Regions from separate parts of the Teichococcus aerofrigidensis genome, predicted to be linked through region 2. Evidence: riboswitches for the same ligand, from Rfam matches in the RefSeq annotation. Region 2 holds a riboswitch; the other holds the start of a gene.

Region 1 (21,661 bases), on a different contig from region 2:
CCGTCAGCGAGGCATTAGTTTCCGCAGCGCCCGCGACATAGCCAAAGATAGGCTTGGGCAGCAGGCGCCTGGCAGCCGGCTCCAGATCCTCCAGCGCAAAGATCCGGCGCAGGCGTCGGGGAGTGCGGCGTGGCTGTACAGTCGCGGGGCTCGGCACATCCAATACTGCAGAAGCGGAATGGGAGTTGCTCATGCTGCCTGCCTGGTCTGGAACACGGGGAAGCCGACGCGCCATGGTGTGCGCTATGTCCCGGCTGCGGAGGATGGTACCGGAGCCATGCCACTTTCCCGACCGCCGAAGCCGCGGATCTCGATGCCAAAGCGCTTCGCCGAGTTGCTGAGGTGCATCATCATCGCGACCCGCGCGGCCTCCGGGTCAGCCCGGACGATGGCGTCATGGATATCATGATGCTCGGCCAGCAGCACATCGGCCGGCGGGGTGAGATAGTCTCCCGCGCCGCTATTGGCATCCCGGATCAGTCCTGACAATTCCTTGGCCAACAGCGAGATCAGGCCCTTGTAGTGCTCGTTCCGCGTCGCCGCGGCAATGCCGGCATGGAAGCGGAGGTCCGCCGCGGGGCGGGTCTCGGGCTGTGTCATGGCTTCCAGTTCCCGGCCAAGGGCCCGCAAATCGGTCGTGGTGCGGTGGATGGCCGCCAGCCCGGCTGAGGCGACCTCCAGCCCGAAGCGGAGCTCATAGACGGATCGGAGATGCTGCTCACGCGCCGCGGCGCGCGTCAGCCGGAAGATCGGTTCCGCGCTGGTGCGGGCAACATAGATCCCGGACCCCTGGCGCGTTTCCAGAAGCCCCTCGCTGCGCAGGGTGGCGATTGCCTCCCGCACCACCGTGCGGCTGATGCCGAAGCGCTCCGCGAGGGCGGCCTCAGTTGCCAGCTTACCGCCCACGGCGTGCTTGTTGCGGATCTCGCGCCGCAGCCGCTCGGCGACGGTGCTGACCAGGTGCGGGATTCGGTGGGTCTGCCCGGGGTTGACCATATTGCACAGGTTATCATACAAATTTTCAGTATCAACCTCGCTCCGTTCGTCTGGCGGGCCGGGGAGCAAGAAACGCCGACGATGCCGGTGCGTCCTCGTTCCTTCTGCTCACGAAGGCGTACGGCCCGCCGTTCCGAAGCATCATTCAGGGGAAGGAGTGATCCATGTTGCTCAGCCGACGTAGCGCCATGATCGGCTTGGCCGGTGCGATGACCGCCCGGCATGTCTCCGCGCAGGCTACCTATCCAAACCGGCCGCTTCGGCTGATCGTGCCTTACGCCGCTGGCGGGCAATCGGATGTCGTGGCACGCATCCTCGCCGAGGGCCTGACCCGGACACTTGGCCAGAGCGCTGTGGTGGAGAACCGGACCGGCGCTGGTGGAATCATCGGCGCCGAGGCTGGAGCGCGCGCCGAGCCGGATGGCTATTCGCTGACCGTCGGGACCATCGCGACCCATGCGATCATTCCCGTTCTGCAGCCGAAGGTGCCCTATGACCACATGAAGGATTTCGCGCCCGTCGCACTGCTGATCCGCCAGCCGCTGGTGCTCGCCGTAAATCCCTCTCTTCCGGTGCAGAGCCTGGACGAACTGCTGGCCTATGCGAAGCAGGGGCGTGGCCTTCTGGGTTTTGGCTCGTCCGGCATCGGCACCTCCCTGCACCTGGCCGGCGAGATGTTCAAGCTGCGCACGGGGGCGGAGGTCATGGAGCACGTGCCCTACCGCGGCTCGGGTCCTATGATGAACGATCTTATCTCCGGCCAGATCCAGATGACCTTTGACGCGCCCCTGACCATGTTGCCCTTTGTGCAGAGTGGGCAGGTGCGTGCGATCGCGGTGACCAGCGAGACGCGGCTGGCGGCTGCCCCTGAACTGCCCACTGTCGCGGAAAGGCTGCCCGGATTTGACGTGCAGAGCTGGACAGCGCTCTTCGCGCCAGCACAAACGCCGCAGCCCGTGATCGGCCAGTTGAATGCGGCAGTGCGGGAAATCTGGGCGCAGCCTGATGTGCAGAAGCGGCTGCGTGACCTGGGCGCCGAGCCAGCCGCGGGACCTGCGGCCGATCTCGCGCAGTTCGTCACCGAAGAGACAAAGAAGTGGCGTGACGTCATTCGGGACGCCAACGTCAAGCCCTAATCGCCTCCCGAAGCTGACCCTCTTGATCGAGAACAGAGCGACCAAGGGAGGCAGAAGCGAGCACCGGCGGCATATCCCCCTTCCCTGCTTCTGGAGCAAACTTCAAGAGTGCACGATAAGCGGCGGTTAGCTCTTCGCAGCAATTGCTACCATTTCCTCAAGGTCGAGGTCGCGCTCAAGATCGTGCAGTGTTTCATCATCGATCTGCCGAGTTCGATGAAGCCGGACCAACTCGGCGCGGCCTGCCCCAATGGCAGCTAGGATAACACCGTAGTGGGCGGCGATATCCTGGTCACGTTCCTCTTCTTTTCCGGAGAACTCCGCCGCGATTGTTGCCCGCCGCCGGTAGCTGTCGAGTAGGCGCGGATGGAGAAGCAAGCCGTCGGGCGAGTAGGCCATCTGCTTGACCTGTTCAAACTGCGCTTTAAGCATGGCGACCTCCGCGGCGGCGAGGTCCAGCGGCGGCTTGCTGCGCTGGTCGGCCTCCGCACAGCCCTTGATCGAGGCGAGTTGGAACTTCACTTCCAGCCGCTGGTTGGGATCCGGACGGGGGAGGTGACGTGCTTTGAGACGCTGCTGCGCTGGCAGCATCCTGGCCGAGGAATGATCTCGCCCGCCGAGTTCATCCCAGTGGCCGAAGAAACCGGACTGATCATGCGGATGGGTGAGTGGGCCCTTCGCACGGCTTGTGAGGAGGCGGCCCGCTGGCCCGATGCGATCCGCGTGGCGGTCAATCTCTCGCCGGTCCAGTTCCGCAATCCTGGCCTCGTACAGGCGGTGGCCAACGCCCTGGAGGAAGCACGCCTGGACGCTGGGCGGCTCGAGCTGGAGATCACGGAATCGGTCTTGTTACAGGACGACCACACGAACTTCGCGGTCCTGCACGAGCTGAGCCGACTGGGCGTGCGGATCGCCCTCGATGATTTTGGCACGGGCTTCTCGTCCCTGGCCTACCTGCTCCGCTTCCCGATCGACAAGATCAAGATCGACCGCTCCTTCGTCACCGGCCTTCCGGACCGGAGAGAATCGAAAGCGGTCATCCGTGCTGTCGTCAGCATGAGCCGAAGTCTCGGCATTTCGGTCACCGCCGAGGGCGTGGAAACGGCCGGGCAACTCAAGGCCCTGCGTCACCTGGGTTGCAACGATGCCCAAGGCTACCTGCTCAGCCGTCCGGTTCCTGCCGCGGAAGTGCCGGCTCTGATTGGTCAGACCTCTTGGGCAGAAGGCTCGGCCGCTTAGTAGTTCAGCCGCATCCGAACCATTCGGGTGGGCCCCTCTCTGGGGCTGGGGAGAATGTTCGTTCAGGGTCGGCATGGCGCCGAGCACCGCGGCAGGCGCTCGGCGCTCCACAACCAAAGCTATCGGGCGTATCTGCGGATCGGTACCGGCGCACTCTGCTGCTAGGGACTATTGACAATCCGGTGTCGTCTGGTCGAGTGTTTCTTGTCACCAGGGGGGTCCCGACAAGGGGCTGAGATACTGCTCGCCATTGGCAGCGCAGTGACCCGTTGAACCTGATCCAGTTCATGCTGGCGTAGGGACGGTGCGGCTGCCATGGCTCCCCCAAAAGGGGCTTTCCCCGCCATTCCTGCGTGGGTCGGGCATCCTCCATCATTCCATGTCAGCGCTGGATCTCCGTAGCGGATGCCAGGAGCTTCGGCGCATGTCGATCCAGACCACCAGCAGGCCACCCGTTCCCGGTGCGCCAATCGTCACGACCGGCTCGCTGCCGGCGTCCACCAAGGTCTTCAAGCCAGGCATCCGGCATCCGGAACTTCGCGTTCCCATGCGCGAGATTGCCCTGCATCCCAGTGCCGGCGAGCCGCCTGTGACGGTCTATGATGCCTCGGGCCCGTATACCGACCCTGCCACCGAGATCGTGATCGAGCGCGGCCTGCCCCGACACCGCCAGGCCTGGGCCGAGGCGCGCGGCGACGTTGAGGTCTATGACGGGCGGGACGTGAAGCCCGAGGATAACGGCTTCGTCTCCCCTGACCGTCTGACCCCCACTTTCCCCGTCCGCCATCGCCCGCTGCGGGCGAAGGATGGCAAGGCGGTCACTCAGCTTGCCTATGCCCGTGCGGGCATCATCACGCCTGAAATGGAGTACGTCGCCATCCGCGAGAATCTCGGCCGCACCCAGGCTCGCGCCGCGTTGGGGCGCGACGGGGAGGATTTCGGCGCCGCCATCCCCGATCACGTCACCCCGGAATTCGTGCGGGACGAAGTGGCACGCGGCCGCGCCATCATCCCCGCCAATATCAACCACCCGGAGCTGGAGCCGATGATCATCGGTCGCAACTTTCTGGTGAAGATCAACGCCAATATCGGCAATTCCGCCGTCACTTCCTCCATGGCGGAGGAGGTGGAGAAGATGGTCTGGGCGATCCGCTGGGGCGCGGACACCGTCATGGACCTTTCGACCGGCCGCAACATCCACAACATCCGCGAATGGATCCTGCGCAACGCTCCGATCCCCATCGGCACCGTCCCGCTCTACCAGGCGCTGGAGAAGGTCGGCGGCATTGCCGAAGACCTGACCTGGGAGGTCTTTCGCGACACGCTGATCGAGCAGGCCGAGCAGGGCGTGGACTACTTCACCATCCATGCCGGCGTGCGGCTGCGCCATGTTCCGCTGACGGCGGGGCGCGTGACGGGCATTGTCTCCCGCGGTGGCTCCATCATGGCAAAGTGGTGCCTGCACCATCACCGCGAGAGCTTCCTTTACGAGCATTTCGACGAGATCTGCGACATCTGCCGCGCCTATGACGTCTCCTTCTCACTCGGCGACGGGCTTCGCCCCGGCTCCATCGCCGATGCCAACGACGCTGCGCAGTTCGCGGAGCTGGAGACGCTGGGCGAGCTGACCCAGTTGGCCTGGGCGAAGGATTGCCAGGTGATGATCGAGGGCCCGGGCCATGTGCCCATGCACAAGATCAAGGCCAACATGGACAAGCAACTCGCCACTTGCGGCGAGGCGCCCTTCTACACCCTCGGGCCGCTGACGACCGACATCGCCCCCGGCTATGACCACATCACCTCAGGCATAGGCGCAGCCATGATCGGCTGGTTCGGCTGCGCCATGCTCTGCTACGTCACGCCGAAGGAGCATCTCGGCTTGCCGGACCGCAGCGACGTGAAGACGGGCGTCATCACCTACCGGATCGCGGCCCATGCGGCGGACCTCGCCAAAGGCCATCCGGCCGCGAGGCTGCGCGACGATGCCTTGTCCCGCGCGCGCTTCGAGTTCCGCTGGGAGGACCAGTTCAACCTCTCCCTCGACCCTGATACGGCGCGGTCCTTTCATGACGAAACGCTGCCAAAGGAGGCACACAAGACTGCGCATTTCTGCTCCATGTGCGGCCCCAAATTCTGCTCCATGCGCATCTCCCATGACATCCGCGCCGAGGCGCAGAAGGAGGGCATGGCCGCTATGGCGCAGAAGTTCCGAGAGGGCGGCAAGCTCTACGTGCCGCTGGGAGAGGCGCGGTAGTGATTTCCTTCGAATTGGTGGACACCCCTGAGTAAGCTCCCTGGGAGCGAGGAAGGTGTCCGATGAGCAAGACGCGGCGGGAGTTCACGCCGGAGTTCAAGCAGGAGGCGGTCGCGCTGTTGCGCTCAAGCGGCCGCCCGCTGACGCAAGTGGCCGGCAATCTGGGAATCCAGCCGTCCATGCTGCGCAGCTGGCGGCGACGGCAGAATGGTGAGGCGCCGCGGCCGCAGCCCGTCACGGCAGGCAGCGGCTCTGTTGCTTCGCCATCTGGCCCAGCATCTTCGCCAGCGGATCAGGCTGCCGAGATCGCGCGCCTGCGGCGCGAGCTGGAACGCGCACGCCTTGAGCGTGACATTTTAAAAAAAGCCATCGGCATCTTCTCGGAAACCCCGAGATGAGGTTCCACTTCATCGCCGCCCATGCCGATACCTGGCCAATCAGGACCGCCTGTCGTGTGCTCGGCCTGTCCGTCTCAGGTTACTACGCCTGGCGGGCGCGCCCCGAGAGCGCCAGAACCGTGGCCAATCGGCAGATCCTGGCCGACATCCGGCGCCTGCACGCCAGCCATCATGGCCGCTACGGCAGCCCGCGCCTGCAGGCTGCCTTGCGTGCCGAGGGGCGCCTGGTCAGCCGCGGCCGGGTCGAGCGGCTGATGCGAGGGGCCGGGATCCGGGCGATCGCGGGCCGCCGCTGCCGGCCGACGACCACCAACAGCCGCCATGCCCTTCCGGTCGCTCCGAACCTGCTGAACCGACAGTTCTCGGTCACCCGTCCCAACAGGGTCTGGCTGGCCGACATCACCTATCTGCCCACCGGTGAGGGCTGGCTCTATCTCGCCGCCGTTCTCGACCTGGCGACGCGCAAGGTGGTCGGCTGGTCCATGCGCGACCACATGCGTGCGGAACTCGCCTGCGCCGCGCTTATCATGGCCATCCAGCGGCAGCGGCCGCCACCTGGCCCGCTGCAGCACTCGGATCGCGGCTCGCAGTATGCTGCCGAAGATTATCGCCAGCTCCTGAAGGCAGCTGGGATGCGGCAGTCCATGAGCCGCCGCGGCAATTGCCTCGACAATGCGCCGATGGAAAGCTTCTTCCACACCCTCAAGGTCGAACTCGCCCAGCAGCGTCGATGGGCCACACGGGACGAGGCCCGGCGCGACGTGTTCGCCTACATCGAAAGCTACTACAACCGGCAGCGTATCCACTCCGCCTTGGGCTACAGGACCCCCGAGCAGATGGAACGCGCCGCCGCCTGATCCCTGTCCATCAAATCGGCTCTCCCGCACTTTGCGTGGAACGGTCGCGGTGACAAGATCGGCGCAGACTGCTTCACGAGGCGGATGATCCTGTGCTCATCCTTACCTGGCTGCGCCATCGAACGCGTCATCCGGACCAACGGTCGCCTCGTCGTCGTCGCGCATGCGCGCCGTGCCCATGGTCGGTGTCCGGACTGTGGCACATCCAGCTCTGCCATTCACAGCCGCTACGATCGCCGTCCAGCCGACCTGCCGAGCCTTGGCCAGCCCGTGACGCTGCGCCTGCGTATCCGACGCTTCTATTGCCATCATCCCACCTGCCACCGTCGCACATTTGCCGAGCTTCTCCCACGGCTGATGCTGCCGCAAGCGCGTCGGACCCGTCGCCTCGCGCAGGCTCAGACCCGGATCGGGCTGACAATGGGCGGCGAGGCTGGCGCTCGCCTGACCGGCCATCTGGGAATGCAAGCCAGCCCTGATACGATCCTGCGCCTCGTGCATCGCCTCCCGCTGCCGAGATCGGATCCGCCGCGAGCCGTGGGCATCGATGACTGGGCCATCCGCAAGGGTCGAACCTACGGCACGCTCCTTGTCGATCTCGAACGACGATGCCCGATCGACCTGTTGCCTGACCGGTCGGGGGTAACCGTCGCCGCGTGGTTGCGTCGACATCCCGGCATCCAGATCGTCGCCCGCGACCGCTCGACCGAGTACGCTCGAGCGGTGAGCGTCGGTGCGCCGGCCGCGCTCCAGGTCGCCGATCGATGGCATCTCCTCCTCAACATGCGCCAGGCTCTCGAGCGCTGGCTCGGCCGCGTTCATGGCCGGCTGAGGCAGCTGCCCGCTCTGCCCGATGGTGACGGACGACAGCCTGGAGAGCGCCTGCGTGCCTACCACCGCAGCGCGGCCGAGATCGCCACCAGCCTCGACAGCCGCGCTCGCCGGCTGATGTCCTATGAGGATGTGCGCCAACGTCATCTCGCAGGCGAGACCCTGCTGGCGATCGCCCGTGCCACAGGTTTGGCGCGCGCAACCGTGCGGAAGTACACCCAGGCCGAGAGCTTCCCGGAGCGGGCCATTCGCCGACCCAATCCGTCTCGCCTCGACCCCTACCTCGCTCATCTGGAGCATCGCATGGCCGAGGGCTGCGAGAATGCCATGGCGCTCTGGCGCGAGATCCGCGGCCAGGGCTTCGCGGGGACCCACCGGCAGGTGCACCGCTTCGTCGCTGAACGACGCGCAAAGCCGGCGCCGCGCACGGCCCGAAAATGGCTGCCGCTGACCGGGGCGCCGAGTGCCAAGCTCGTCAAAGCACCGCTCCCTTCTCCGAAGCAGCTGGCCTGGATCTTGGTGCAGCCGAACGCGACGCGGCCGCCCCGCGCCACGGCCGACCTCGGCCGCATTCGGCAGGATGCCGAGGCAGCACAGGTCGCCGATATGGCGTTGCGGTTCACGATGCTGATCCGCGCCTGCGGTTTGAATAGCGAGCGGCCGGCGGATGCTGCCGGCGAACTCGACAGATGGCTCCTGGAGGCCCGGAGCTGCGGTGTTGCGGCGCTGGAAACCTTCGCGGCCGGCTTGGCGCAGGACAGGACGGCGGTCCAGGCGGCACTGACGACGTCGTGGAGCAACGCGCAAGCAGAAGGGCAGATCAGTCGGCTGAAGATGCTAAAACGCACCATGTATGGCCGCGCCAGCTTCGCGCTGCTCCGTCGCCGCGTCCTTATCGCTGCCTGATCCACGCAAAATGCGGGAGAACCATCAAATCAGGGGAAGATCACTCCACCTTGAACTCGCGCCGGATCACTCCCTGGGCGTCCACCATGCAAATGCTGCTCGTCTCCAGTGAGACGTCAATTCCGGCGTAGTGGGTCATCTCGGTGCCTCCCTCAGCTCATGACCACAGACGGTCACATGGAAGAACATCCGGCCGTAGCGCCTCCGCTACCACGCCGACCCGATTACCGTATCTAGAACACCGCAGCACGAGCCATGTCGATGCCCGGCGCTCGGCAGAGCACCGGGATGACCGCGAACTCACCGCGCGGCCAGAGTGCTAGACGGCATCGGAACCCACACAATCTCCGTGTTCTCCCCCTGCCCGGCAAAGACCGGGGTCATGCCAGCTGGCGGCATCTGCGCCTTGGAGCGGTCGAAGTATGTGATGGTGAGGTTCTCGCCCGCCCCGCCTGACAACGCGACAGCGCCGCCACCGACGATGTTGTTCCTCGGACCTGGACCGTAATCGATCATCGTGTTCTCGCCGCTCGCGACGACGCGCGGGTACGAGGGCGACCCATCCAGGCCCGCGCAGCCTGCCATGAGGAAAGGAAGGGTCACCGCCCACATCAGTCGAGACTTCGGCATCATCGGTTCCTGCGTAAACAGCGCCTGGTGCGCTGGCCCCGGTGATGTACGGATCCAATCGTGCGGTGGCCTGACCGGACTGCATCGAATTCTTACGGGAAGGCGGCTGCAGCGTCGGTTGGCAGCAATGGCGGACGATCGCCCCAGGCTAGCCGTCAGCCTCCCCGGACGCTCGGGAGGGTGAGCTTCACGACAGTCCCGATGCCCTGGACGCTCTGCATCTCCAGGCGGCCGCCATGGGTCTCGGCGATGGCCTTGGCGGTGGGCAGCCCAAGGCCGCTTCCTTCACCCGCCGCCCGCGCCTCGTCCGCCCGGAAGAACGGCTCGAAGACCCGCTCGAGATCGCCCGGCGCCACGCCCGGGCCGCTGTCGCCGACGGCCACGACGGCCTCGTCCCCGCGCCGGAGCACCTCCACCCAGGGGGAGCGCCCGTACTTGATGGCGTTGCCGAGCACGTTGCGGATCGCACGCTTCAGGGCCGTCGGTTGCGCGAGGACAGCGGAGTCCTGGTAGTCACGCTCCTCGAGGAGGGCACCCTCCTCGGCGCACTCATCGACCACCACCTGAACCAGCGAGACCAACGAAATCCTCGTCGCGGCTTCCCCGCCATCCCCGCCACGCAGATAGGCCAAGACGTCCGTCACCATCTCGGCCATCTCGCGGACGTCCTGGAGCATCCGGCCTCTGGCATGGCCGTCGGCGATGTCCTCCGCCCTGAGGCGCATGCGGGCGAGTGGCGAGAGCAGGTCGTGCGAGAGGGCGCCCAGGGCGAGCGACCGCTGCTGCAGCAGTTCCCTGGTCCGGGACGTCGCGGCCTCCAGGGCCTCGGCGACCTCCCGCACCTCGGTGGGCGAAGCCAGCCCGTCCAGCTTGAGGACACCGTCGGCAGGCAGGTTCCGCGCACGCGTGGCCAGGAGGGCCATTGGCTTGGCAACCAGACGGGAGGCGAAGGCCGCAAGCGCCAGGAGCGTCACCGCCGTCAGGATGATGGCGATGCGGAAGGCCATGTCGTCGGCGCTGAGCAGCGAGACCGCGCGGAGCCGGGCGTTCACCCACGTGCTGTCCGCCAGTTGGACGCTGATCGCGACGTCCTGGACATTCCCGGAGGTGCCGGACGCATCCAGCCTGACACGGACGGCCCGCCACTCCGGCGGGCCGGACACGATGGCCCTGAGGTCGTCGTCGAGGTCGCTGCCGTCGGGCACGGCCGTGCGGGCGGACCACTCCACCTCCATGTCGGGAGTGGAGTTGCGCCTGGCGGCGCCTGGCCGCTCGCCGGGTGGGAGCGAGGCGATCTGCCGGACCGTCGAGTAGATGCGGGACACCGCCACCTCCGCCGCGCCGCGCTCGGCGGCCCCGCGGAGGATGTAGCCGTGCAGGGCGAGGCTGACCCCGAGGAGCACGACGAGCGCCAGCGCGCCGGGCGCGAGGATCAGCAGTGCGAAGGAGTTCAGCCACCGCGGGCGTCGAGACGCCGTCACCGCCAGCTCACCGGGGCGGCGAGCATGTACCCGGCGCCCCGGAGCGTCTTGATGATCTCCTCGCCGCGCCCGCCGAGCTTGGAGCGGAGCCTGCTGATCTGCGCGTCGACCGACCGCTCGAGGCCGCCCAGCGCCCGGCCGCGCGCGATGTCGAGCAGCTGCTCGCGCGAGAGGATGCGCTGGGGGCGCTCCACGAAGGCGAGGAGCAGGTCGTACTCGCCGCTGGTGAGCTCGATCCTGCTGCCATCCGGGGCCGTCAGCTCGCGCTGCCGGGTGTCCAGCAGCCAACCCCGGAACTCCGCCCGGTCGCGCCTGGCGTCCTGCTCCTCCGGGCTCATCCGCTGGCGCCTGCGGAGCACGGCGCGGATCCTCGCCACCAGTTCCCGCGAGTCCGGCGGCTTCACGATGTAGTCGTCCGCGCCCAGTTCGAGCCCGATGACCCGGTCGTGGGCCTCGCCGAGGGCGGTCAGCAGGATGATGGGCACCGCGCTCCTCGCCCTGATCTCCCGGCAGATCTCGAAGCCGGAGATGCCGGGGAGCATGACGTCGAGGAGGAGCAGGTCGACATGGCTGCCTTCCATGATCTCCCGCATCTCGACGGCGTTCCTCGCCCCGTTGGCCCGGAACCCGCTCCGCCGGAGCATCTGGAGCAGCAGGGCGCGGAGGTCGCCATTGTCCTCGACGAGGAGGATGCTGAAGCCCTCGCCGGACAACACGGGCGGATCGTCGGTGTTCGTTATGATATAACTTGGCTCCGGGTTCTTCATTCTTCTGGCGCTTGGTCCGGTTTTACTTCGCGGTGTTTCCGGGAGCCATCACCTGCGCTGCCGCCGGAAGCAAGTTACTGTCTATTGCCGTTGGTCACAAAGAAGGAGCTGCCCGCGCCTAGTGGCGTCGAGCAGCTCCCGTCCCATCCTCAGATGCGGTGGTCAGGAGCCCGACGAACGGGTGATCACCTCGGTGGCCTGCCAGCTGGTCACGTCGGGACTCATGGTGGCGTTCAAGTGGTCCACGACGGACTTGACAGGCATTCCGCTGGCCCGGTCGATCCAGAGGGTTTCCGTAAAGGTGTAGCTTGTCCCCACGACGGAGTAGGCCCGGCGCACCTTGATGGCGTCGAAGGACCCGGCGCGCACGTCGGCCTGCTCCTGGCCCAGGATCTGCCATTTCTCGTTGACGGTGGTGCTGTTGCCGTAGCGATCGCTGCCGAAGTAGTCGATGTTGACCACGCGGCTCGGGCCGCCCTTCCATTCCGCGAAGGTCGACAGGAGCTGCTTGCCCCCGGCGTTGAAGAAGGCCGACTGCGTGCTCCAGTAGCCCAGGAAGCGCGGCTGGCGCGCCTGGTCGAGGCAGATAAGGGGGGACGCGGGGTCGGCGCCCCGATAAGTGATCGTCGGTAGGTTGGTCCGTTCGACCTTGCTGCCCGGCGCTGGGCAGCGAAGGCTGGCTTCCTGGGCCGACAGGCCGGTGGAGGCCACCATCAACGCGCCTGCCACGAGTGCGAACTTCAGCATCATAGGGATCCTTTCCAGGTGGCGGGCAGGAGCGCTGCCCGTGCCGCTGACGAAAGGCTACCGGCGGTTTTTCATGCCCCGCTGACGGAGGCGCATCGTTTTGTGACGGCGCCAGATGGCGGGTAGCCCGGGCGGCGACGCGTGGTAGATGGCGGGCGTCCCGAGGAGGAAGTTCCGGCCCGCATGCCCCCTGTCTCCGCTCCCCGCCCAAGGCCCACGCTTCGGGCGAAGCCCATCCGCCAAGCGTGGGCTTGGGCTTCAGGCAATGCGGGGCCAGGAGCGGACATGCTCGTTTGCGTGACAGGCCCGATGAAATCGACTAGTCCGGCTCCTGGCATGTGGACCAAAGGCACATCGTCGGTCGTGTCGGCGCTTCGCGCGGGGATCATCGCGATCTTCTGCGCGCTGGCAATCCTGCTCGCCGTCATGCCCGCACACGCGGCAGACGACGCGGCGGGTGGACCGATGGCCGCCATCGAGGCCGTGTTCTCCGAAGGCGTGGACGAGGAGCCCCCGGCTTGGCCGGACACGCTGCCGGGTCACGGCAGCGGCCCGTTCTGCGGCCATGTCGCGCTGCTCCGCTCGTCCGCCGTCGCCACGTGTCCACCGGCCGACGAAGCCTCCTCAAGAAGCTCCTTTGCCCCGGCGCACGCCCTCGTGCCCGGACCGTCGGAACTGCTGACCAAACCACCCCGCGCCTGAAGCCTGCCTGTCCCTGTCGGCCACGCACGGCCTCCTGAGGGAGCACCTGTGTGGGCTGCTTACGGCTCGCTTTTCAGGTGCTTCGATGACAATCAAGGTCTTCTGCTTGGCGGCGGTCCTCGCCGCCGCCCCGGTCATGGCCCGCGCGCAAAACGCTCACCCGGCCGCAGCTCCGCTCACCATCACCTCGCCCCAGCAGGCGGTCGAGGCCGCGCTCAACGTGTCCCCCGCGCTCCGGGGTGCCGGGGCCGCCCGGCAGGCCGTGCAGGCGGACGCCCTGCAGGCGCGGCTGCGCCCAAACCCGGAGCTTAACAGTTCCTTCGAGAACTTCGGCGGTTTCGGCGGCCGCAACGAGAACCGGGGCTTCACGACGCTGGAGACCACGATCGGCCTGTCCCAGCGCATCGAGCTGGGCGGCAAGCGCGGCGCCCGGATGGACTACGCGGCCCGGAACACGGCCGTGGCCGAGCTCGACTTCAACGGGGTTCGGCTGGAGGTCGCGCGCGAGGTCGTCACCGCCCTGGCGGCGGCGGAGGCCGCGAACAGGCTGGCCGAGGTTGAGCGCGGGCGCGCACGCCTCGCCGCCGAGACGCTGCGGGCCTCCCGTGGCCGGGTCGAGGCGGGCCGTGACCCGCTCCTGCAGGCCGAGCGGGCCGAAGTCGTGCGGGTCACCGCCGACATCGCCGCCGAGCGGGCTCAGCGCGAGGTCGAGATCGCCCTGGCTGACCTGGCTGTCCTCATCGGCGTGCCGCGGGTCGCACTGGCGCCGCGCCAACCCTGGTTCGAGGACATCGGGCCAGCCCCCACGCGCCCTGCGCAGGCCGGTCCCCTGGCCCGGCTGACGGCGAACCCCGAGCTGGCCCGGCTGGACGCCGCCATCGCCCAGCAGCGGTCCAACCTGAACCTGCAGCGCTCCAACGCGGTGCCCGACCTCACCGTGAACGCCGACGTGCGCCGGTTCGGCGACACGGGCGAGACCGCCTTCGTCGCGGGCGCCTCCATCCCGCTTCCCTTCTTCGACCGCAACCAGGGCGGCATCGCCCGGGCCCACGCCGAACTGACCCAGGCCGAGGCGGCGGCCGAGCGGGGGCGCAGCGCGCTCGTCGCCCAACTGGTCGCCGCGGAGGAGCGCCTGGCGCTCGCCTGGCGCACCGTGCAGAGCCTCCGCCGCACCGCCCTGCCGTCCGCCGAGCAGGCGGCCCGCTTCGCGTCGGGCGGGTTCAGCGAGGGCCGCTTCGGCTTCCTGGAAGTCCTGGACGCGCAGCGCGCCCTCTCGGACACCCGCGCCCAGTTGGTCGAGGCCTACCGCGACTTCCACACCATCCGCGCGGCCGTGCAGCGCCTGCGGGGCGAGGCGCCCGCCGCGCCGCCCCAGCCCATGAACATCCAGACCAGGAGTGCGCGTTGATGCTCCGCATGACCCTGATGGCCGGGGCCGCCCTTGGCGGGCTCGCGGTCGCCACCGTCTTCCCCTCCATCCCCGAAGCTACCCGCAACCTCGTTGGCCTGCCCGTGCCGCCCGCCGTCGGGGCGTCACCGGCGCCCGCAGAAGCCCCGAAGGGTGACGGGCACGGCCATGCCGAGGGCGGAGAGCACGCCGAAGGCGAGGAAGGTCACATCGAGATGACCGCCGAGCAGGTCGAGGCGGCCGGGATCCGCGTCGCCGCGGTTCAACCTGGCGTGCTGGTAAGCCGGGCGGCCGTGCCCGGCGTCCTGTCCGCCAGCCAGGACCGGCAGGCGCGGGTGACCGCCCGCCTCGGCGGCATCGTCTCCGAGGTGCGCAAGACCCTGGGCGACGAGGTCGCCAAGGGCGACGTGCTGGCGGTGCTCGAGAGCCGCGAGGTGGCCGACGCCAAGGGCGAGTTCCTGGCGGCCACCCGGGTCGCCGCCCTCGCCGAGACCACCCTGGCGCGGGAGGCCCGCCTCTGGCGCCAGCGCATCTCCGCTGAGCAGGAGTTCCTCCAGGCCCGCACCGCGGCCGAGGACGCCCGCATCAAGGTCGACCTTGGCCGTGCCCGGCTCGCGGCTTTCGGCCTGTCGGAGGCCGAGGTCGCGGCACTGGCCCGCCAGCCCGCCGCCACCCTGCGGCGCCTGGAGCTCCGCGCGCCCATCGCGGGCCGGGTGACGGCCCGCAACGCCGTCCTCGGCGCCGCCGTCGCCGCCGACGCGGAGGTCTTCTCGGTCGCTGACCTGTCCACCCTCTGGGTCGAGATGACCATCCCGCCGCGGGACGTCCCGATGGCCCGGCAGGGCCAGACCGTCCTCGTCACCGGCGAGGGGGACGCGCGCGCGGAAGGGAAGATCGTCTTCCTGAGTCCGGTCCTGGACCCCGAGACACGCTCGGCCCGTGCCGTGGCGGAGATCCCCAACGCCGAAGGTGCCTGGCGGGCCGGTGGCTTCGTCACGGCGCACCTCTCGACGGCCGAGCAGCCGGTGGACGTGCTCGTGCCCCGGGAGGCCGTTCAGGAGGTCGAGGGCAACAAGGTCGTCTTCGTCCGGAACGAGGAGGGCTTCGAGCTGCGCGAGGTGGCGCTCGGGCGCGAGGACGCGAACGGCTACGAGGTCGTCTTCGGGCTGGACGCCGGGACGGAGATCGCGGTCGGCAACGCCTTCTCGCTCCGGGCCGAGCTCAGCAAGTCCGAAGCCGGTCATGCGCACTGAGAAGCATCACCTGACATGATCGGACCCATCCTCGACTTCTCCGTCCGCAACCGCTGGACGGTGGTGCTGCTGGCCGTCATCGCGGCCTGCATCGGCGCGTGGTCCCTCGCGCGCCTGCCCATCGACGCCACGCCGGACATCACCAACAACCAGGCGCAGATCAACACCGTCGCGCCCTCGCTCTCGCCCTACGAGATCGAGAAGCAGGTCACCTTCCCGATCGAGACCGCGCTGGCGGGCATCCCGGGGCTGGAGAGCACGCGCTCCATCTCCCGCAACGGCTTCAGTCAGGTCACGGCGGTGTTCGCCGAGAGCACCGACATCTACTTCGCCCGCCAGCAGGTGCTGGAGCGCCTGATCGAGGCGGGAGAGGCGATGCCTGAGGGCGTGGAACCCCGTCTCGGGCCGGTCTCCACCGGCCTCGGCGAGGTGACGATGTGGACGGTGCGCTTCGCCGACCGCACGCCGGGCGACGTCAAGCCGAACGGCACGCCGGGCTGGCAGGCCGACGGCAGCTACCTGACGCCGGAGCGCGAGCGCCTGGCCACGGAGGCGGACCGGGCGACCTACCTGCGGACCGTGCAGGACTGGATCATCCGGCCCCAGATCCGCAACGTGCCCGGCATCGCGGGCGTGGACGCCATCGGCGGCTACACCAAGCAGTACGTGGTGCAGCCCGACCCCGGGCGCCTCATCGCCCTTGGCCTGAGCTTCAGCGACCTCGCGTCCGCGATCGAGCGCAACAACGTCTCGACCGGCGCGGGCTACGTGGAGCGCGGCGGCGAGGGCCTGGTGGTCCGCTCGGGCGGGCGTGTCGCCACGGTGGCGGAACTGGAGCAGGTGGTCGTCACCACCCGCGAGGGCACCCCGATCCTCCTCCGCGACGTCGCGCGGGTCTCCATCGGCCAGGCCCCGCGGACGGGCAGCGCCAGCGGCAACGGCCAGGAGATGGTGGTCGGCACCGCGCTGATGCTGATCGGCGAGAACAGCCGCACCGTGGCCGCCGCCGTCCACGCCAAGGTCGACGAGCTGAAGCGGACCCTGCCGGTCGGCATCGAGGCCACGGCCGTGCTGGACCGCGGCATCCTGGTGGACGCCACCATCAAGACCGTCGCCAAGAACCTCGGCGAGGGCGCGCTCCTCGTCGTCGTCATCCTGTTCCTGATGCTGGGAAACATCCGGGCCGCCATCATCACGGCGATGGTCATCCCCATCACCATGCTGCTGACCTCCTTCGGCATGGTGCGCGGCGGCATCTCGGCCAACCTGATGTCCCTCGGCGCCCTGGACTTCGGCCTGATCGTGGACGGCGCCGTCATCATCACCGAGAACAGCCTGCGCCACCTCTCCGAGCGCCAGCACGAGAAGGGACGCCTGCTCACCCTGGGCGAGCGCCTCGAGACGGTCGCCGACAGCGCCAAGGAGATGATCCGGCCGTCGCTCTACGGCCAGGGCATCATCATCCTCGTCTACGCCCCGCTGCTCACCTTCACGGGCGTCGAGGGCAAGATGTTCATCCCGATGGCGCTGACCGTCATCATCGCCCTGGCCTTCGCCTTCGTCCTCTCCCTGACCCTGGTCCCGGCCCTCATCGCCATCTGGATCAGCGGGCGGGTGCAGGAGAAGGACGTCGCGATCGTGCGGGGCCTCAAGCGCGTCTATGCTCCCGTGCTCGGGCGCGCGCTGCGGGCGCCGCTGCCGGTGATCGCCGTGGGCGCGCTGCTGTTCGTGGGGTCGCTGAGCCTGTTCTCGCGGCTGGGGCAGGAGTTCATCCCGCAGCTGGACGAGGGCAACCTCGCCATGCAGGCCCTGCGCATCCCGAGCACCTCGCTGCAGCAGTCCCAGGCCATGCAGTCCGTTCTGGAGCGCCGCATCTCGCGCCTGCCCGAGGTCCAGATCATCTACTCCAAGACCGGCACGGCCGAGGTGGCCTCCGACCCGATGCCGCCCAACGCCTCGGACACCTTCATCATCCTCAAGCCGCGCGACCAGTGGCCCGACCCGTCGCTGCCCAAGGCGGAGCTGGTGCGCCGCATCGAGCAGTCGGTCGCGGGCATCCCGGGCAACGCGCTCGAGTTCACCCAGCCCATCCAGATGCGCTTCAACGAGCTGCTGGCGGGCGTGCGCGGCGACCTCGCCGTGAAGGTCTTCGGCGACGAGTACGGCCCCATGCTGCAGGTGGCCGGGCAGATCTCGCAGATCCTCAACGGCACCGAGGGCGCCGCGGACGTGAAGGTGGAGCAGGCGACGGGCCTTCCCTTCCTGGAGGTCACGGTGAACCGCGCGGAGGTCGCACGCAGGGGCCTCAGCGTCGCCGACGTCCAGGCCGTGCTGGCGGCGGCGGTCGGCGGCCGGGAGTCGGGCATGGTCTACGAAGGCGACCGGCGCTTCGCCATCGTCGTCCGCCTGGGGGAAAGTCTGCGCAACAACCTCGAGGCGCTGCGGAACCTGCCGGTGCCGCTGCCGCCGGTGGCGGGCAGGCCCGCCGCCTCGGTGCCGCTGCAGCAGCTGGCGACCCTCAACGTGGTCGAGGGGCCGAACCAGATCAGCCGCGAGCAGGGGCGGCGCCGCGTGGTCATCCAGGCCAACGCCCGCGGACGCGACATCGGCTCCATCGTGGCCGAGGCGCAGGCGAAGGTGAACGAACAGGTCCAGCTGCCGCCCGGCTACACCATCACCTGGGGCGGCCAGTTCGAGAACCTCGCCAAGGCCCGCGACCGGCTGAGCGTCGTGGTGCCCGCCTGCTTCCTGCTCATCATCATCCTGCTCTTCGCGGCGCTCGGTTCGGTCCGCGACGCCCTCCTGGTCTTCAGCGGCGTGCCCCTGGCGCTGTCGGGCGGCCTGCTGGCGCTCTGGCTGCGGGACATGCCGTTCTCCGTCCCGGCGGCGGTGGGCTTCATCGCCCTCTCCGGCGTGGCGGTGCTGAACGGGCTGGTGATGGCGACCTCCATCAAGGGCCTCATGCAGCAGGGGCACCTGTCCCTGCGGGACGCGGTGTACCAGGGCGCCATGACCCGCCTGCGGCCCGTGGCCATGACGGCGCTGGTGGCGTCGCTCGGCTTCGTTCCCATGGCGCTCGCCACCGGCGCGGGCGCCGAGGTCCAGAAGCCGCTGGCCACCGTGGTCATCGGCGGCCTGATCAGCGCGACCCTGCTGACCCTGCTGGTGCTGCCCGCGCTCTACGTGCGCTTCGGCCGTGTCCAGAAGCCCGTGGCGGAGGACGCCGTCCCCGCCGGGGCGCGGCACGCCGCGGCCGAGTGAATCCGGCGGGAGGGGCGTCCCAGCCCCTCCCGGCGACAACAGTCCACCAACCAACGAGGACATCAAACGTGCGGACCATCCTTCTCGCGGCCCTGGCGGCCGCCTCCATCTCCACCGGCGCGCTGGCACAGGCGCATGGCCACAGTGACCAGGGCGCCCATGGCGGCCGCATGCAGGACGTCGTCGGCGTGCACGCCGAACTCATCGTCTCGGACCGGACCCTGACGGTCCACCTCTACGACGAGGCCGGGAAGCCGGTGCCGTCGGCGGGCTACACGGTGTCCGCGCTCGTCGGCTCCGGCCAGGCCCGCCAGGTCGTCCAGCTGGCGCCGGGGACGGACAACACCCTGGCCGGGACAGCTCCGAGCGCCCCCGCGCGAGGCGCCGCCGTGACCCTGCAGGTCAAGAACCCGGCCGGGCGCAGCGGCCAGGCGCGCTACTGAGCGTTGAATGCCGCCCCGCTCGCTTGGTGGGGCGGCTGCCTGACTTCACGGACACGTGCCTGAGTGGAAGGGAGCCGAAGGGCTTTTAAGGGTTGAACCTCCAGCGGCTGGAGGTGCCAACGACCTGCCCGGATGGACCACGGTGGGTCCTTGCTGGAGGCTTGAATGGGACAGGGTCACGACCACGGTGCGGGCAACGCCAACTCGGCGGCCTTGGCCAAGGCTTTGGGACTGACGGGCGCGTTCCTGCTCGCCGAGGTGGCGGGCGCCTACATCTTCAACAGCCTGGCTCTCCTTTCCGACGCGGCGCACATGCTGACCGACGCGCTGGCCCTTGCAGTGGCCCTCGTCGCGATCCGGGTTGGCCGTCGCCCAGCCGACCGGCGGCGCACCTGGGGCTACCATCGCTTCGAGATCCTGGCGGCCGCGTTCAACGCTTCCCTGCTGTTCCTCGTCGCCCTGTACATCCTCTACGAGGCCTACCAGCGTTTCCGCGAGCCCGCGGAGATCGGCAGCCTCGGCATGCTCGCGGTGGCCGCCTTCGGGCTGCTGGTGAACTGGATCTCCATGCGCCTGCTGGCGGGGGGCAGCGAGAGCAGCCTCAACGTCAAGGGCGCCTACCTCGAGGTCTGGAGCGACCTCCTTGGCTCCGTCGCGGTCATCATCGGCGCCGCTGTCATCTGGGCCACCGGCTGGACCTGGGTGGACCCCGTGCTCGGCATCGCCATCGCCTTCTGGGTGCTCCCGCGGACCTGGACCCTCCTGTCGGAAGCCATCGACGTCCTGCTGGAGAGCGTCCCGCGCGGCATCGACATCGACGCCGTCGAGCAGGCCATCAGTAAGACGGCCGGGGTCCGCGGCATTCATGACCTCCACATCTGGGCACTCACCAGCGGCAAGGTGGCCCTTTCGGCGCACATCGTTGTCGACGCCGCGCTGTCCAGGGAGGAGAGGCTGGAGGACGTGCTGGGAGCCATGCTCGCGGAGCGGTTCGGCATCACCCACGCGACCATCCAGACCGAGTTGGCGGGCGCCCATGGTGGTGTGACCGAAGACCTGTGGGGAAAGTCCGAAGCTGGGCATGCGCATGGATAGCTCCTCCCATGGCTGTCGCCGCCACACGCCAGCGGAAGTTTCCCGTGAACCTGATTCACCCCCTTGAACCTCCAGTGACTGGAGGTCGTATCTAGGGGACCATCAGCAGGAGATTGCTCGATGGACGGCACGCGCAGCGGCGGAGGTACCCCGGGACAGCCGGTGACATGGCGGGTGGAAGGCATGGATTGCGCTTCCTGTGTCGCCAAGGTCGAGAAAGCTGTCGGCCGTCTCCCGGGCGTCACCAACATCAAGGTCAACCTGATGGCCGAGCGGCTCGGCGCCACGCTGGCGCCCGGTGGCGCGACGCCCGAGGCCGTCGAGAAGCAGATCGGCGCCCTGGGCTACAAGGTCACCCGCCTTGAGGCCCTGGCCGCCTCGCCGCCGCTGTCCTGGCGGGTGGAGGGCATGGACTGCGCCTCCTGTGTCGCCAAGGTGGAGAAGGCCGTCGGCCGCCTTCCCGGGGTGTCCGACGTCTCGGTGAACCTGATGGCCGAGCGGCTGACCCTGCGCCTCGCGCCGGGCACGACGGATGCCGTGGCCGTGGAGAAGCAGATCGGGGCACTCGGTTACAAGGCCCAGGCCCTCGCGCCTCAGGAAGCCCCGGGCGCGCCGCCTGCCTCGGCAGTTGACCACGACCATGGCCACTGCCGCGGGCACGACCATGGCCATCATGACCATGGCCACGATCATGACCATGATCACGGCCATGCCGGGCACGGACATGCCCAAGCCAAGCCTGCCGGTGCCCAGCCACACGCCGCCCATGACCATGGCCATGCCCATGGCGCCGCGTTCGGCCACTCGCATGCCGACCACGAGGACCCCGCCGACGCGACCAAGCCCTGGTACGCGACGGGCAAGGCGCGCCTGGTCTGGCTGCTGGGCGCCCTCGTCATTGGGGCCTACGCGCTGTCGCTGGTGCTGCCCCGCAACCTGACCTATCCGCTCTTCCTGATCGCGACGCTGGTCGCCCTGGTACCGTTCGGGCGGCGCGCCTTCAACTTGGCGCGGGCGGGTTCGCCCTTTTCCATCGAGACCCTGATGGTCACCGCCGCCGCGGGCGCCGCCGTCATCGGCGCGGCGGAGGAGGCGGCGGTCGTTGTCCTGCTCTTCGCCCTGGGCGAGCTGCTGGAGAACGTGGCGGCCGGGCGCGCCCGGGCGGGCATCAAGGCGCTGGCGAACCTCATGCCCCGCACGGCCCTGCGCCTGCGCGCGGACGGTTCGACCGAACAGGTGCCGTCCGACCGCCTGTCG
Region 2 (7,985 bases):
CGTGCTGGAGAAGCGTGTGGCGGCGCTGGAGGGGGGCGTCGGCGCGCTGGCCCTGGCCTCCGGCCAGGCGGCCTCGGCCTTCGCCCTGCTGGCCCTGGCGCGGGCGGGGGACAATGTCGTCGCCAGCACCGACCTCTACGGCGGGACCTGGAACCTGCTGGCGAACACGCTTGGCCGCCAGGGCATCGAGGTCCGCTTCGCCGATCCGGCCGATCCGGAGAATTTCCGCCGCCTGACCGACGAGCGCACCCGGGCCTATTACGGCGAGACCCTGCCGAATCCGAAGCTGACCGTCTTTCCCATCGCCGAGGTCGCGGCGATCGGCCGGCCGCTCGGCATCCCCCTGATCCTGGACAACACCGCCGCGCCGCTGCTGGCCCGGCCGCTCCGGGATGGCGCCGCCGTGGTGGTCTATTCGGCCACCAAGTATCTCGGCGGCCACGGCACCAGCATCGGCGGCATCATCGTCGATGGCGGGCATTTCGACTGGACGGCGCATCCGGCCCGGCAGCCGGCGCTCAACACCCCCGATCCGAGCTATCACGGCGCGGTCTGGACCGAGGTGGCGGCGCGGCACGGCATCGGTGCGTATGTGGCCCTGGTGCGCAGCACGGTGCAGCGCGACCTCGGCGCGCCGATCTCGCCCTTCAACGCCTTCCAGATCCTGCAGGGCATCGAGACCCTGGCGCTGCGCATCGAGCGGCACTCGGCCAATGCCGCCGCCGTGGCCGAGTGGCTGTCCCGGCACCCGCGCGTCAGCCGGGTGATCCACCCGACGCGGCAATCCGGCGCGGCGCGGGCGCGGGCCGAGCGCTACCTTTCCGGCGGCTATGGCGGGCTGGTCGGCTTCGAGCTGGCCGGCGGCGCGGCCGAGGGCGCGCGCTTCATCGACCGGCTGAAGCTGTTCTACCACGTGGCCAATATCGGCGACGCGCGCAGCTTGGCGATCCATCCCGCCACCACCACCCACAGCCAGCTCTCGCCCGAGGAGCAGGCGGCCAGCGGCGTCACGCCGGGCTATGTCCGCCTGTCCATCGGCATCGAGCACATCGACGACATCCTGGCCGATCTGGACCAGGCCCTGGCCGGCGCGCGCCTCGCCGCCGCCGCCTGAACGACGAGGAAACCCGCATGACCGCCCCTGTCGCCGCCGGCATCACCGAACTCCCGCTGCTCGATCTCAGCCGCCTCGACGCCGGCCCGGAGGAGCGCGCCGCCTTTCTCGCCGAACTCCGCGCCACGGCGCGCGACGTCGGCTTCTTCTACCTCGGCGGCCATGGCGTCACCCAGGCCGAGATGGAGGCGGTGCTGGCCATCTCGCGCCGCTTCTTCGCCCTGCCGGAGCCGGACAAGCTCGCCGTCGAGATGATCCATTCGCCGCATTTCCGCGGCTACAACCGCGTCGGCCGCGAGCTGACGCGCGGCCAGCAGGACCAGCGCGAGCAGTTCGACGTGCATGCCGAGCGGGAGGCGCTGGACTGGCGGCCGGGCGATCCGGGCTGGAAGCGGCTGCAGGGGCCGAACCAGTGGCCGGAGGCGCTGCCGGAGCTGAAGCCCGCCCTGCTGCACTGGCAGGCGCGGCTCACCGAGGTCGGCATCCGCCTGCTCCGCGCCTTCTCCGAGGCGCTGGTCGGCCAGCCGGATGCGCTGGAGGCGATCTATGCCGGCCAGCCGAACCAGACGATGAAGATCATCCGCTATCCCGGTCAGGACGGCGCCGGCGACCAGGGCGTCGGCGCGCACAAGGACAGCGGTCTGCTGACCTTCGTGCTGCAGGACAGCCGGCGCGGCCTGCAGGTGCAGAACGAGGCGGGCGCGTGGATCGACGCCGAGCCGCGCCCCGGCACCTTCGTGGTGAATATCGGCGAGCTGCTGGAACTGGCCTCGAACGGCTACCTCAAGGCGACACTGCACCGCGTGGTCAGCCCGGAGGCGGGGGCGGAGCGGATCTCGGTCGCGTTCTTCCTCGGCGCGCGGCTCGATGCCGAGGTGCCGCTGCTCGACCTGCCGCCCCATCTGGCCGCCGAGGCCAAGGGGCCGGCGAGCGACCCGCAGAACCCGCTCTTCCGCTCGGTCGGCCAGAACTACCTGAAGGGCCGGCTGCGCTCGCACCCCGACGTGGCCGAGAAGTACCACGCCGACCTGCTGGCGCAGCCCGCGGCCGTCCCCGCCTGAGCGGAGCCCGCGCGCGCCCTGCCATGCGCCCCCTTGCCATGCGCATCAGGGCGCTTGCGCGAAGCCCGGCCCGGGCGGAGAACCGCCGCGTTCCAGCAGGGAGGCGGCGATGTCCGGCGATGAGGACTATGTCTATGACGAGGCCAGCGGCGAGTGGCGCCCGGCCTCGGAGGTCGCGGCGGCCACCGCCGCGGCCGCCCGGGTGGAGGTGCGCGACGCGGCGGGCAACCTCCTGGCCGATGGCGATTCCGTCACGCTCATCAAGGACCTCAAGGTCAAGGGCGCGAACCAGACCCTGAAGCAGGGGACGGTGATCCGTTCGATCCGACTGACCGCCGATCCCGAGGAGATCGACTGCCGCCACGACAGCATCAAGGGCCTGGTGCTGCGCACGGAGTTCGTGCGCAAGCGCTGAGGCCTCAGGCGGCGAGCGCGGCCAGCAGCGGCGCGTCCAACCCCTCGCCGGGGAGGCCGAGCTCGGCCCGCAGCGTGGCGATGGCGGCGAGGCTGCGGCGGCCGATGATGCCGTCGATCGAGCCGTCATAGAGGCCGCGCGCCTTCAGCGCCCGCTGCACCGCCCGGAGCCGGGGCAGCGGCAGCGCCTCCGATCCCGCCTCCGGCCAGGGGATGCAGCGCTGCGCCCGTTCCAGCCAGCCGTAGCGGTCCTGCAATCCGGTCAGGCCGCCATTGATGCGGCGGGTCAGCCCGGCATAGTCGCCGGCATCGCAAAGCGGGTTGAGCCGCTTCCAGGACCAGTAGGCGCAGGCGATGGTCACGGCATGCGCGGGGTCGTCGGCGAGGCCCGGCTCCTCCTCCAGCGGCAGGCCGCAGAGCCGGCCGAGGGCGCGGTAGGTCTCCCGCCCGGTGATCTGGATATAGCCGCGCCCGCGGTAGCGGTAGCCATCGCCTGGCCGGTCGTTGCCCATGCGCCCGCCATAGACGGCCTCGGCCAACGCCTCGGGCGAGAAGGCGAGGCGACGGGCCGCCTCAGGCGTCGGGAAGCGGGAGGGCCAGACCTGCATCAGCCGGGCGGCGGAATAGGCGAGGTTCTCCGTCCGCAACTGCAGCCCGCCCGATTCGTGGCCGAGCTGCGCCAGGAAGAAGTGGCAGCGCTGCCGGTTGGCGGCCAGCCCGTGCGCGGGGAGAAGCCGGGCCGCCTCCGCCGCGAAGGCGGCGAGATGGGCGGCCGGGGCCTCCGGGTACAGGGCTCGCAGTTGCGGCAGCGTGAGCATACGGGAACTCCTTCCTGGCCCGATCGGGCATTCGGAAGAAATTCCTATATCAAACGCGGCATTTGCACAAGAGAATTAGGATTTGATTCTCATCAGGCGGCGGGAAGCTCCACGGCGTACCGCTCCACCGGCGGCACCGCGCCGATCATCGCCTTCTCGTGCAGGAAGCGGGCGAAGCGCTGGTAGCGGTTCGCGTCGAGCGCCGCCGGGGCCAGGGCGAAGCGGTTCAGCGTGTCGCGGAAGGCGCGGCGGTTGAGCTCGTTGTCCAGCTCCTTGCGCGGCCCGGCGATGAACATCTTCCAGGACTCGTCGGGATTGTTGATGAGGAAGGTGGTGGCGCCCTCCAGCGCGTCCATGAAGCGGCGCAGCGCCGGGTCCCGCGCCCGGTCGCGGTGCGCGACATAGATCAGCTCGTCATAGATCGGCATGCCGTGCTGCTCGGGGTAGAAGGCGCGGCCGGGCCGGCCCTCGATCTCCAGCTGGTGCAGCTCGAAGTTGCGGAAGCCGCCGAGGATGGCCTCCACCTGCCCGGACATCAGCGCCGAGGACAGGCCGAAATTGACGTTGACCAGCTGCACGTCCCGCACGCCGAGCCCGACCGTGCCCAGGATGGTGCCCACCGCCACCTCCTCGAATCCGGCCGTGCTGAAGCCGATGCGCTTGCCCCTGAGGTCGGCGAGCGAGCGGATGGGGCCGTCGCGCAGCACCGAGAGGGTGGAGAGCGGCGTCGCCACCAGCGTGCCGACGCGGACCAGCGGCAGGCCCTGGTCCACCGCCAGATGCAGGTTCTTCTGGTAATAGACGCCAAGGTCGGCCTGCCGCGCCGCCACCATGCGGGGCGGGTCGTTCGGATCGGCCGGGGCGATGGTCCGCACGGCGAGCCCGGCGCGGCCGAAGAAGCCGGCCTCCTGCGCCACCACGATCGGCGCATGGTCCGGATTGACGAACCAGTCGAGCAGCAGGGTCAGCGAGGCCGGCGCGGCGGTCGGTGCCGGGGACTGAGCCGGCGCCTGAGCCGGCGCCTGGGCCGCGGCGGGGCCGGCGAGCGGCAGGGCCAGGGGCAGCGCCAAACCGGGCAGCGCCCGGCGGGTGATCCCAGGGGTCGTCCCGGTCATAACGGTCTTCCTTTCTCGGTGTCCTCGGAGAGCTGGTCCGGCTGCCAAGGCAGCAGGGCCCGCAGCAGCCGGTCGGTCGCGAACCACAGCGCCATGGCCATGCCGGCCAGGAGGGTCAGGGCGGCGAACATCACGTCGGTCTGGCTGCGGCCATTGGCCTGCAGCATGACGTAGCCGAGCCCCGCCGAGGCGCCGACCCACTCGCCGACCACGGCGCCGATCGGCGCCACGGCGGCGGCGACGCGCAGGCCGGAGGCCAGGCCGGGCAGGGCGGCGGGCACGCGGATGCGCCACAGCGCCGCGCGGCGGGAGGCACCCATGGTGGCGGCAAGGTCGAGCCAGCCCGGCTCCGTCCGGCGCAGCCCATCATAGAAGGCGGTGGCGACGGGGAAGAAGATGATGATGGTCGCCATGGCGATCTTGCTGCCCAGGCCGAAGCCGAGCCAGAGCGTCAGCAGCGGCGCGATGGCGAAGACCGGGATGGCCTGGCTGGCGACCAGCAGGGGCAGCAGCCAGCGCCGCCCGCCACGCCAGGCGGCGAGCAGCAGCGCCGTCGCGCAGCCGAGCAGCGTGCCGAGGGCGAGGCCGAGCAGGATCTCCGTGCCGGTCGTCACCGCATGCGGCCAAAGGATCTCCCAGCGCCGCCAGAGCACATCCGCGACGCGCAGCGGGGAGGGCAGCAGGAAGGGCGGCACCTCGCTCCAGCGCACGAAGCCTTCCCAGATCAGCAGCAGCCCGAGGGCCGCGAGCAGCGGCCTCACACCGCCTCCGCCAGCCGCTCGAGCAGCGCCGCCTGCGCGGCCAGCACCGCGGGCTCGTGCGCCGGGCGCAGCGGTTCGCCGGGGGGCATCGGCTGCTCCTCCGCCACGGCGCCATCCGGGGCCGGGCGCAGCACCAGGATGCGGTGCGCCAGGCGCAGCGCCTCCAGCGGGTCGTGCGTCACCAGCAGCACGGTGCGGCCGCGCAGCAGGCCGGCGGCCAACCCCTGCAGCCGGTGCCGGGTGGGGGCGTCCACGGCGCTGAAGGGCTCGTCCATCAGCACGATCGGCCGGTCCTCCATCAGCGTGCGGGCGAGGGCGGCGCGCTGCCGCATGCCGCCGGACAGCTGGGCCGGCCGGGCGCCCTCCCGCCCGGCCAGCCCGACGGCGGCGATGAGCGCGCGGGCGCGGTCGAGATCGGGGGGGGGGGCCCCCCGCCGAGCGCGACATTGCCGATCAGGTCGAGCCAGGGCAGCAGCAGATCCTGCTGGCCCATCCAGGCGACGCGCCCCTGCAGCGGCCTGCCGTCCCCGGTCGTGACCCGCGCGCCCGGCGGCAACGGCAGCAGGCCGGCGAGCAGACGCAGCAGGGTGGATTTGCCGACGCCGGAAGGGCCGAGCAGGGCGGTCAGCCGCCCGGCGGCGACATCGAGCCGCGCCGCGCCCAGGATCGCGCGGCCGCCCAGCCGGATGGCGGGCAGGGACACATGCAGGGCAAGTCCATCCGAGGATGCCATGGCAGACCACCGATCCCTTCGCCGGCATGACCCGGATCAGGTTCAAGGGGTCGCAGGGCCCATCCCTGCCTCTCAGCCCGCGCGATCGGGCTCCCCCCGGAAGATGACGTCTCTATGCGACAGGCGCGGGCGGGGCGCAAGCCCGGGCGGCCGGAGGCTTCCCATCCGCCGCCGCGGCCCCATCTCCAGGAGCCTCCCTCTCCGCCGTGACCGGATGCCCGCCCCCTCGCCACGCCTCATCGGTTCCGAGATCTACCGGAAGTCCACCTACGGGCCGAAGCACCCGCTGGCCATCCCGCGCGTCTCCACCGCGCTGGACCTGATCCGCGCGCTGCGCTGGCTGCCCGGGGATCGCTACCTCGACAGCCCGCGCGCCACGCCGGCCGAGCTCGCGCGCTTCCATCACCCGGACTACATCGCCGCCCTGATGCGGGCCGAGGCGGAGCAGGCGGTGCCCGCCGAGGTGCGCGAGCGCTTCCACATCGGCGCGCGGGGCAACCCGGTCTATCCCGAGATCTTCCGCCGCCCCGCGACCAGCGCCGGCGGCGTCCTGCTCGCCGCCAGCCTGACGGCGGCGGAGGGCGGCACCCTCCATGTCCCCGGCGGCGGCACGCATCACGGCCGGCCGGATCGCGCCAGCGGCTTCTGCTACCTGAACGACGCGGTGCTCGGCCTGCTGCGCTGGTGCGATCTCGGTCTGACCAACATCCTCTACATCGACATCGACGCCCATCACGGCGACGGTGTGCAGGACGCCTTCCAGGACGACCCGCGCGTCTTCACCCTGTCGATCCACGAGGGCGGGCGCTGGCCCTTCACCGGGGCGCTGGAGGACCGCGCCGGCGGGTATGCCCGCAACATCCCGGTGCCGCCGGGACTGAACGACAACGAGTTCCTCCACCTGCTGCGCCAGGCGGTGCTGCCGGTGGCGCGCCACCTGCGGCCGCAGGCGATCATGCTGCAATGCGGCGCCGATGCGCTGGAGGAGGACCCGCTCGCGCGGCTCTCGCTCTCGAACAACGCCTACTGGGAGGCGGTGCGCGCCATCCGGGGGATGGCGCCGCGGCTGATCGTGCTGGGGGGCGGGGGCTACAATCCCTGGTCGGTGGCGCGCTGCTGGGCCGGGATCTGGGGCGTGCTGGATGGGCGCGAGCCGCCGGAGCGCCTGCCGCCCGAGGCGGAGGCGGTGCTGCGGGCGCTGAGCTTCCACCGCGCCGCCGGCCGCAACCCGCCGGAGCACTGGTTCACCACCCTGCGCGATCCGCCACGGCCGGGACCGGTGCGGGGCGAGATCCGGCATCTGGCCGCCGCCACGCTGGAGGGGCTGCCGGACCCCCTGCGCGGCGTGGCATAAGGGCGTCATGCATCGCCGCTCCCTGCTGGCCCTCGCCGGGCTGGCCGCACTCGCCAACCGCTCCGCCCCGGCCCAGGGCTCCTCCCCCGAGGGGCCGCAGCCGCGCCTGCCCACCGAGCCGCTCGTCATCGTCACGCGCGACGGCCAGCGTCATGCCTTCGACGTCGAGATGGCGCTGACGCCGGAGCAGCAGACGGTGGGGCTGATGTTCCGGCCCGAGGTGAGGCCGGACGAGGGCATGCTTTTCGACTGGGGCCAGCCGCGCGAGAGCGCCATGTGGATGCGCAACACCATCGCCTCGCTCGACATGCTGTTCATCGCCGCCGACGGCCGCATCCACCGTATCGCCGAGCGCACCGTGCCGCGCAGCCTGGCCACCATCGAGAGCCGGGGCGCGGTGCGGGCGGTGCTGGAACTGGCCGCCGGCACGGCGGAGCGCCTCAACCTGCGCCCCGGGGACCGGGTGCTGCAGCGGATCTTCGGCAATGCCGGCTGAGGCCGGCGGCACCGGGCCGCGCCGGAGGGCGCCGCTCGCCATCCTCGCCCTGTCGCTCGTGGCGATGCCGCCGGGCGTCGCCGCCGGCGCCAGCTTCGACTGCGGCAAGGCGCGCGGCG

Evidence for each region. A riboswitch is a leader RNA that binds a small molecule or an ion and turns the genes downstream of it on or off. The one in region 2 is predicted to bind thiamine pyrophosphate.
Region 1: linked by a shared signal. The riboswitch ahead of thiC (phosphomethylpyrimidine synthase ThiC) and the one ahead of ACVMLK_RS17735 (ATP-binding cassette domain-containing protein) in region 2 are both predicted to bind thiamine pyrophosphate.

The regions. Positions count from the first base shown of each region.
Region 1 covers NZ_JBSXMU010000011.1:27,760-49,420, forward strand. Annotated here, with positions in the region: gene ACVMLK_RS04675 (alpha-hydroxy acid oxidase) at 1-193, opposite strand, end outside; gene ACVMLK_RS04680 (FadR/GntR family transcriptional regulator) at 244-1,065, opposite strand; gene ACVMLK_RS04685 (Bug family tripartite tricarboxylate transporter substrate binding protein) at 1,161-2,132, shown strand; gene ACVMLK_RS04690 (hypothetical protein) at 2,259-2,723, opposite strand; gene ACVMLK_RS04695 (putative bifunctional diguanylate cyclase/phosphodiesterase) at 2,643-3,371, shown strand; TPP riboswitch at 3,574-3,691, shown strand; gene thiC (phosphomethylpyrimidine synthase ThiC) at 3,796-5,625, shown strand; one part of gene ACVMLK_RS04705 (IS3 family transposase) at 5,688-5,982, shown strand; one part of gene ACVMLK_RS04705 (IS3 family transposase) at 5,982-6,880, shown strand; gene ACVMLK_RS04710 (ISL3 family transposase) at 6,965-8,617, shown strand; gene ACVMLK_RS04715 (hypothetical protein) at 8,918-9,247, opposite strand; gene ACVMLK_RS04720 (sensor histidine kinase) at 9,403-10,728, opposite strand; gene ACVMLK_RS04725 (response regulator transcription factor) at 10,725-11,495, opposite strand; gene ACVMLK_RS04730 (hypothetical protein) at 11,658-12,242, opposite strand; gene ACVMLK_RS04735 (hypothetical protein) at 12,528-12,944, shown strand; gene ACVMLK_RS04740 (TolC family protein) at 13,030-14,352, shown strand; gene ACVMLK_RS04745 (efflux RND transporter periplasmic adaptor subunit) at 14,352-15,605, shown strand; gene ACVMLK_RS04750 (efflux RND transporter permease subunit) at 15,621-18,866, shown strand; gene ACVMLK_RS04755 (hypothetical protein) at 18,935-19,309, shown strand; gene ACVMLK_RS04760 (cation diffusion facilitator family transporter) at 19,475-20,404, shown strand; gene ACVMLK_RS04765 (heavy metal translocating P-type ATPase) at 20,525-21,661, shown strand, end outside.
Region 2 covers NZ_JBSXMU010000122.1:179-8,163, reverse strand. Annotated here, with positions in the region: gene ACVMLK_RS17770 (O-acetylhomoserine aminocarboxypropyltransferase/cysteine synthase family protein) at 1-1,114, shown strand, start outside; gene ACVMLK_RS17765 (isopenicillin N synthase family dioxygenase) at 1,132-2,175, shown strand; gene ACVMLK_RS17760 (alkylphosphonate utilization protein) at 2,285-2,590, shown strand; gene ACVMLK_RS17755 (hypothetical protein) at 2,595-3,407, opposite strand; gene ACVMLK_RS17750 (ABC transporter substrate-binding protein) at 3,500-4,522, opposite strand; gene ACVMLK_RS17745 (ABC transporter permease) at 4,519-5,283, opposite strand; gene ACVMLK_RS17740 (ATP-binding cassette domain-containing protein) at 5,280-5,660, opposite strand; gene ACVMLK_RS17735 (ATP-binding cassette domain-containing protein) at 5,582-6,016, opposite strand; TPP riboswitch at 6,012-6,123, opposite strand; gene ACVMLK_RS17730 (acetoin utilization protein AcuC) at 6,231-7,370, shown strand; gene ACVMLK_RS17725 (DUF192 domain-containing protein) at 7,378-7,866, shown strand; partial or broken gene ACVMLK_RS17720 (lysozyme inhibitor LprI family protein) at 7,856-7,985, shown strand, end outside.